Regions from separate parts of the Arthrobacter sp. zg-Y1116 genome, predicted to be linked through region 1. Evidence: riboswitches for the same ligand, from Rfam matches in the RefSeq annotation. Region 1 holds a riboswitch; the other holds the start of a gene.
What was found. Region 1 has a riboswitch for S-adenosylmethionine ahead of NNX34_RS05985 (cobalamin-independent methionine synthase II family protein). Riboswitches for the same ligand answer to the same signal wherever they lie in the genome.
Positions count from the first base shown of each region.

Region 2: it holds a riboswitch for S-adenosylmethionine, as region 1 does, so the genes downstream of both, NNX34_RS02790 (hypothetical protein) here and NNX34_RS05985 (cobalamin-independent methionine synthase II family protein) in region 1, are expected to answer to the same signal.

Region 1 is NZ_JANFLR010000001.1:1,261,058-1,265,239, reverse strand. Features, by position in the region: gene NNX34_RS05990 (peptide MFS transporter) at 144-1,547, shown strand; SAM riboswitch class IV at 1,671-1,794, shown strand; gene NNX34_RS05985 (cobalamin-independent methionine synthase II family protein) at 1,814-3,019, shown strand; gene NNX34_RS05980 (hypothetical protein) at 3,089-3,454, opposite strand; gene pgm (phosphoglucomutase (alpha-D-glucose-1,6-bisphosphate-dependent)) at 3,571-4,182, shown strand, end outside.
Region 2 is NZ_JANFLR010000001.1:602,610-606,791, forward strand. Features, by position in the region: gene NNX34_RS02785 (LLM class flavin-dependent oxidoreductase) at 1-1,003, shown strand, start outside; SAM riboswitch class IV at 1,734-1,866, shown strand; gene NNX34_RS02790 (hypothetical protein) at 1,882-2,286, shown strand; gene NNX34_RS02795 (VOC family protein) at 2,399-2,836, shown strand; gene NNX34_RS02800 (CPBP family intramembrane glutamic endopeptidase) at 2,902-3,666, opposite strand; gene NNX34_RS02805 (NAD(P)H-hydrate dehydratase) at 3,708-4,182, opposite strand, start outside.

The DNA of each region.
Region 1 (4,182 bases):
GAAAGCTGCCTAGTCTCCGGCGGATTCTTTCAGTTCGGCCTGCTTGACCCCCGGGAGGGAGTGGGAATATTAACCTCGTGAGCCATACCCCCAGTACCTCAGGCGTACAAGAAGCGCGTAAAACCTTCTTCGGCCATCCCCGGATGTTGGCCAACCTCTTCAGCGTTGAGCTGTGGGAGCGATTCTCCTTCTACGGCATGCAGGGCATCCTGCTGTACTACATGTACTACAGCACCACCGACGGCGGCCTCGGCATCGACGAAGCCATTGCCGTCTCCCTGGTCGGCGCCTACGGCGGTGGCGTGTACCTTTCCACCATCGTCGGTGCCTGGCTCGCCGACCGCGTGTTCGGCTCGGAGCGGGTGCTGTTCTACTCCGCCGCGATCGTGGTCCTCGGCCACATTTCCCTGGCTGTGCTCCCCGGTTCCGTGGGACTGGCCGCCGGCCTGATCCTGATTGCCCTGGGTTCCGGCGGCGTCAAGGCCAACGCGACCTCCCTGGTGGGCACCCTGTACGAGGAGAAGGACGAACGACGCGACGCCGGTTTCTCCCTCTTCTACATGGGCATCAACCTCGGCGCCCTCGTCGGCCCGCTCCTGACCGGCCTCCTCCAGGTCCGCCTTGGCTTCCACTACGGCTTCGGCCTGGCCGCTATCGGCATGGCCATCGGCCTGGTCCAGTACGGCATGACCCGCAAGTACCTGCCCAAGGCAGCCCACGAGGTCACCAACCCGCTGCCGCGCAAGAAGTACCTCCCCATGGGCATCGTCGTTGCCGCAGTCGTGGTCATCGTCGCCCTGGCCGCCGCCTTCGGCCTGCTCAAGGCGGAGAACCTGGCAGTGGTCATGGCCACGGTCGCCATCCTGGCCTCCATCGCGTACTTCATCATCATCCTGCGCAGTCCGAAGGTGGACAGGCTAGAACGCCGGCGTGTTTACTCCTTCATGCCGCTGTTCATCGCCAGTGCCGCTTTCTGGGCGCTGTTCCAGCAGCAGTTCACCGTGGTGGCCCTGTACGCCGACACCTCCCTGGACCGGCACATCTTCGGGTGGGAAATGCCGCCGAGCTGGGTCCAGTCGATCAACCCGATCTTCATCATCATCTTCGCTGCAGTGTTTGCCGCCGTCTGGACCAAGCTGGGCGACCGCCAGCCGTCCTCACCGCTGAAGTTCGCCCTGGGCCTGGCAGTGATGGGCCTGGCGTTCCTGGCCTTCATTCCGTTCTCCGGCGGCGGCGCCAACAGCACCCCGCTGCTGGCGATCGTCGGCATCCTGCTCCTGTTCACGTTCGCGGAGCTGTTCATCTCCCCGATTGGCCTGTCCGTGGCAACCAAGCTGGCTCCGGAAATCTTCCGGACCCAGATGGTGGCCCTGTTCTTCCTGTCCGTCTCCCTGGGCACCACCCTGGCAGGCTGGCTGGCACAGTTCTACGATCCCGCAACTGAGGTCAGCTACTTCACCTTCAGCGGCGTCACCGCAATCATCCTGGGCATCGCCCTGGCTGTCGCGACACCGTCGATCAAGAAGCTCATGGGCGGCGTGCGCTAGCAGGCAGGCACCAAGCGTTTCACTAAGGACGGCGGCACCGGAACTTTCCGGTGCCGCCGTCCTTTTTGCCGTCCCGTCACATGCTTGGCTGCATCCCTGCGGCGTGGTTAGGATGGGTCCCAGCTTCAGGAGACACGGCCGCCAAGCTCCGACTTGGCCGTGCACCAACCCCATGCTTCACGGGTGGTTCGGATGACGAAGCGGCCTGCACCGCCCCTTGGGCATCCGGTGCGGGCAAGAGCACCGATTCCTTAAGGATCACTGCCATGCGCAAAAGCACTGACCGTATTTTGACCACGCACGCCGGTTCGCTCCCCCGGACCCCTGAACTGATTGCCGCGAACGCGGCCCGGGAAACCGACCCCGCGGATACGGAAGGCTACGCCGAACTGCTGCAGGCCGCCGTCGCCGACCTCGTGCGCCGCCAGCGCCAGGCGGGTATCGATATCCCCAACGACGGCGAATACGGGCATGCGATGTCCGCGGACGTCGACTACGGGGCCTGGTGGTCCTACTCGTTTGCCCGGCTTGGCGGCCTGAGCGTTGCCGAGACGGGGATCTGGAACATGGAACCGCACCGCTCCGAGCCCGGAAACGTTGTCCTCACCAGTTTCGGGGACCGCCGCGACCGGCAGCGCTTCGCCGATGCCTACACCGACCCAACCTCCGGCATCACCACCGGGGCGCAGAAGGTCTTTCCCAAGGTCACGGGTCCCGTGGAATACACGGGGTACGACGCCGTGGCCGGCGACATTGCCAACCTCAAGTCCGGTCTGGCCGAGGCAGGTTTGTCCGAGGGTTTCCTCGCCTCACTCTCCCCCGGCTCCTGTTCGCGGATTGCCAACGAGTACTACGCGACGGAGGAGGAGTTCATCTACGCCTGCGCGGATGCCATGCGGGAGGAATACCTTGCCATCGTGGACGCCGGGCTGATCGTCCAGATCGATGATCCGTCCATTGCCGAGAACTGGGACCAGATCAACCCCGAGCCTTCGGTGGCCGACTACCTCAAGTTCACGCAGATCCGCGTCGAGGCCCTGAACTATGCCCTGCGCGGCCTGCCCGAGGAACAGGTCCGATTCCACCTGTGCTGGGGTTCCTGGCACGGGCCGCACACTACGGACATCGAGTTCCGCCACCTGGTGGACACCCTGCTGCAGATTAACGCCGGCGGCTACAGCTTCGAGGCAGGCAACGTCCGGCATGAGCACGAATGGCGGGTCTGGGAGGATACCAAGCTGCCGGAGGGGAAGGTCCTCATTCCCGGCGTGGTCTCCCATGCCACCAACGTGGTGGAACATCCGGAACTGGTGGCGGACCGGATTGAACGGTTCGCCCGGCTGGTGGGGCGCGAGAACGTCATTGCGTCCACCGACTGCGGGCTGGGCGGCCGGGTGCATCCGCAGATCGCGGCGGCCAAGCTGGAGACGCTCGGAGAAGGTGCCCGGCTGGCCAGCGCCCGGCTCTGGTAGGCGGGCCACCGACCTGCGTGAGGGTGCGGCGGGCGGGACCGGCGTCCCGCCTCACCCGTGCCCGGGGCCTTAGCCGTCCAGTCCGGCGCTGACCAGCGCCAGCATGCCGCTTGCTGCCGCCAGGGCACCCAGTGCACAGACGGAATTGAACGCCTCCGCTCCGGCCTGCCGCCGGTCCCGCCCGAAGAGGATCCCCGCCGCGGCCCAGGCGGCCGCGAAGGCCAACGCCGGCATCGGTCCGCTGGCAAAACCCGCGGCGGTTTCCGCCCAGGCCGGCAGTGCGAACGCCGAGCGCTGCGTCCAGAAAAACCAGAACACCGGTGCGGCGCACAGGTAGAGCACGTTGAAGAAAACCATCATGGCCCGGGCGCCGCGGCGCAGGCCGCCGTGCGGCAGTGCGCCCTGCGGCGGCACGGAACTACTCGACGTGGCCATCAGCTTCCTTCCCCCGCCGCACCCGCGGCTTCGGCTAGAAGCATACGGGTGCCCCTGCGTTTCTACGTGCACGGCGTGTCTGCCGCCGACTGCGTTTCTTTGGCATGCTTAGGGGTATGTCTAATCGTGCCGGCCAACGCGCCGAACCTTCCGACCTTGTAGATCTCACCGCACTCTTGGACGCCTATTACGACGTCGTACCGGATCCGTCCAACGTTGCCCAGCGCGTGGCCTTCGGCACCTCCGGGCACCGCGGTTCCTCCCTCAACGGCGCCTTCAATGAGCAGCACATCGCGGCCATCACCCAGGCCATCGTGGAATACCGCACCTCGGCGGGCATCACCGGGCCGCTGTTCATGGGCAAGGACACGCATGCCCTGTCCGAACCGGCGCAGAACACCGCCTTGGAAGTGCTGGCCGCCAACGGCGTCAATGTGCAGATCGACGCACGCAACGGATTCACCCCCACCCCGGCCGTGAGCCATGCCATCCTGGTGCACAATTCCACGCGCACGGACCAGGCTGACGGCATTGTGGTCACCCCGTCGCACAATCCTCCGGCGGACGGCGGCTTCAAGTACAACCCGCCCACGGGCGGACCCGCCGGATCGGACATCACCAACTGGATTGCCGACCGCGCCAACCAGCTGCTGGAGAACGGCCTGGACGGGGTCCGGCGCATCCCGCTGGGCGAAGCACGCCTGGCCGATTCGGTGGGCACCTATGAC
Region 2 (4,182 bases), 660 kb from region 1:
CCTGTCCTTCGGACATTACCGGAATGCTGTGGGGTCGATGACTCCCAGTGCGCAGGACGCAATACTGCAGCAGATTGAGCTGACGGTCGCCGCCGAGGAAATCGGCGTCGACGGCGCGTATATGCGGGTGCACCACTTTGCCCCGCAGTTCTCCGCCCCCTTCCCCATGCTCGCCGCCATGGCCGCGCGGACCAGCAGGATCGAGCTGGGCACGGGAGTGATCGACATGCGCTACATGAATCCGCTGGCGATGGCAGAAGACGCCGCAGTGGCGGACCTGATCAGCGGCGGCAGGCTGCAGCTCGGCATCAGCCGGGGATCCCCCGAGCCCGCCCTGCGCGGTTATGAGTCCTTCGGCTACGTTCCCGGCCCGGATTCCTCCGACGCCGACATGGCCCGGCAGCACACCGAAGTGTTCCGTGCCGCCATTGCCGGCGCCGGAGTGGCGCAGGCCGATCCGGCCATGACCGGCAGCACCGGAGCCATGGCCATTGACCCGCTGTCCCCCGGACTGCCGGAGCGGATCTGGTGGGGGTCCGGGACCCGGGCCACCGCCAAGTGGACCGGTGAGCAGGGCATGAACCTGATGAGCTCCACGCTCCTGACCGAGGACACCGGGGTGCCGTTCGACCAGCTGCAGGCCGAGCAGATTGCGGTGTACCGGAAGGCCTGGGCCGACGCCGGACACCAGGGCACCCCGCGGGTGTCCGTCAGCCGCAGCATCATTCCGCTGGTGACCGGGCAGGACCGGCACTACTTCGGGCTGCGCGCGCAGGCCGAGGGCCGGGACCAGGTGGGCCACCTCGACGGCGGATTGGCCCGGTTCGGGAAGAGCTACATCGGTGAACCGGACGTCATTGCTGCCGAATTGGCCGCGGATGCTGCGGTGCAGGAAGCCGACACTGTCCTGGTGACCGTGCCGAACCAACTGGGCGTGGAGTACAACGCGCATTTGCTGGAGAGCATCGTCAAGCTTGTGGCGCCGGGGGCCGGCTGGCGGTAAGTCTCGTCTGGCCCGGGTCCGCCCGGTCCTCCGGGTCCAGCCGGGTCCGCCGGGTCCGCCGGGTCCTCCGGGTCCAGCCGGGTCCGCCGGGTCCGCCGGGTCCTCCGGGTCCGCCGGGTCCGCCGGGTCCTCCGGGTCCAGCCGGGTCCGCCGGGTCCGCCGGGTCCTCCGGGTCCAGCCGGGTCCGCCCCCTGCGGGGCTGGAACGGCGGCAACGAAATTCCCCGCTCGCAGAGCTCGCGGGAAATATTAAAGCCGCCTTCCTCCAGCCCCTCCGGTGGCGGCGCGTGGTGTCCAGCACCTTCCGGGGCGGGCTGGGCCCAGCTCCTCCGGTGGCGGTTGTAGGTGCCGGAGCGCCTTCCTCCAGGCCCTCCGGCCGCGGGCAGCGTCCCAACCAGGACGCGGCCTGCGTACATCTTCGACTGGGAGGGACGGGCGTCGCCCCCGAGGTCCTCGCGCCGACGGAAGGCGAGGTGCAGAACGTAGGCACCGGACGGCAGGCGAGGTGCAGAACGTAGGCACCGGACGGCAGGCGAGGTGCGGAACGTAGGCGCCGGACGGACCGGGTTAGGCGGCTTTAATAATCCTTGCGAGCTCTGCGAGCAGGGATTTTCGTTGCCGCCGTTCCGGTCCGCCCGGCGCACCCCCACACGACGCACGCCCACCCAGCGGCACCCTCTGAAACGGTCCACTGTCGAAATGTCAGTGGCCTCCGCTAGAGTAGTTTTCAGCTTCACGAGATGTGGCCTTCGCCCGGTTTACCGGGCACAAAAGCTCCGACTGGCCCCACACCAACCCCATTGTTCGGCGGGTGGTTCGGATGACGAAGCGGCCTGCGTCATTCGTCGCAGGCAAGGACAACCTGCAAAGGAACCCACTGTGAGCATCTCCAGTGTCAGCAAATCCGGTCTCAGCAACTGCAGCGGCTTCGCCCCCGGGCACAACATCCATTGGATCCACAGCCGCCGCCTCGAGGGCTGGGAACAGTGGTCGGACGTCGAAGTCACGGCGGATCCGCAGCTGGACCTCATCTACCTGGTGTCCGAAGGTACCCAGCACCTGATGTGGTTCCACAATGTTCCGGCCGTCGCCACCGCGCTCGCGGCCGCCGTCGATACCCCGCAGTGGTGCCAGCGCTATTCCACACTGATGGTGCCCGGCGGATTCGACTCGGATGCCCGGAGTTCTTTTTTCTACTTGGCCCGGCCGGAACGGGTGGTTCCATGCAACGGCTCCCTGGTTCGGGCCCCGGAAACTGAGCGGATCGAAAAGGCCGGCTCCTAGCCTTTTGCCCGGCTCCGGGATTCGTATGAATGCCGGAGCCGGGCAAGCGCGCTGAACTGAGCAGTCTCGAATACCCGTGGCCCGGAGCGGCCGCGAACCTACGCTGGGCGCCATGGCATACAACGTACAAATCTGTGTGGACTGCACCCATGCCCTCAACCAAGCGGATTGGTGGGCCGAAACCCTCAAATGGGCCAGGGAACCCACCGACCAGGAGGTCCTCCAATCCGCCCTGGACCAGGGCCTCGCCTCACCGACGGACGTAGTGGAACACCACGGCGTCCGGGTCTGGCGGGATGTCGCTGCCATTTGCCCGCCCGACCAGGTGGGCCGGCGCGGGCGGCTGCGCATCCTGTTCCAGACGGTGCCGGAACCCAAGACGGTCAAGGACCGGATCCACCTCGACGTGATTCTGGATGACATGGCCAAGGAGGAAGCACGCCCCAGGTTGGAACAGCGGGGAGCCACCTTCCTTTATGAAGCCAGCCAGGGGCCGCAATCCTGGTACACCATGGCCGACCCGGAAGGGAACGAATTCTGCATCGGTTGACGACGCCGGTACTCACCCTTGTAGAGAAGGCGGACGCTGGGACGCGGCAGCTACGCAGGCAGCAGCTACTGCTGCAACAGCTCCGGCGGCACGCTGTAGAGGAGGATGACGCCCAGCAGGTTCTTCGCGGCGTGCACACCGTAGGAAAGCATGAAGTTGTTTCCGGCCCAGACGTAGATGCCTACGAGGGTGGCGCCCATCGCCAGGTAGGGCATCAGCACCGGCAGGGTCAGGGATTCCTTGCCCACAATGTGGATGGAGGCGAATAACAGGACCGACAGGATGCAGCATCCCCAGAGGTTCCAGTACCGGCTGAGCTTGCCGATCAGCAGGTGGCGGAAAATGTACTCCTCGACAAAGGGCGCCAGCACCACCAGCAGCGGCACCACCAGCCACGGCGATACGGACCCCACAAATCCCTCGACGGCTTCCTGGTTCACCGCCGTTTCGACCTGCCCGCTCAGCAACGCCCCGATCATGGTGACAATGAGCATGACGAGGACGCCGGCCGGAATCAGGGACAGGGACAGCACCGGCCGGGTAGCCAGAATCTTCGTTTCCCGCACCACGTAGGGCCGGGCCGCGAGGAAAGCCAGGAGGCCTGCGACCCCGTAAAACGCCAGGTTCAGGACGTAGGCGGCTGCAACCGGATCCGGAACCAGCATCACCAGGACAGGCATAACGAGTCCAGGCGCAAAGCTCAGGACCAGCAGGAACACCACGTAGAAACCTGCTGCCACGGCGTCACGGCGGGTGAAACGGTAGGAAAGCCACGGAATGTGGGCCGCAGGTCGCCCCGGAGGGCCGGTCCGGTATTCGTTCGCTGTCATTACCTCAGGATATGGGCCGTTCCGCCGGGATACAGCCCTCGCTAGCTCAACTCCGCGATCACCGGCGGCATGGCCTCGAGCAGCTCCCGCGCCAGGAAGCTGAGCGGTCCCCGCGAGGCGGAGAGCCGGTCCCCGCTCACCGCGTGCAGATAGGTGCCCCAGCACGCTGCCTGTTCCGGCGTCGCACCGCGGGCAAGGAACCCGCCCACCGCACCGGCAAGGACATCCCCGGACCCGGAAGTTCCCAGGCCCGAGTTCCCGGCCGGCACTTCCCAGCTCCTTCCGTCAGGAGCGGTAATGACGTTGTGCGCGCTGACCACCGCCCGGTATTTCCGTGCCACCTCCAGGGAGGCTTTCGGCAGGTCCAGGGAGTCTTCGTCGGCATCCTCGTCCTCGAGGAGGCGCAGGATTTCAGCACCGTTCGGGGTCAGGACCAGCCGGCCGGCCAGGGTGTCGTAAAGTTCCGGCAGCCCGGGCAGCACTCCGAGGGCAAAGGCGTCCAGTACCACCTGTGTC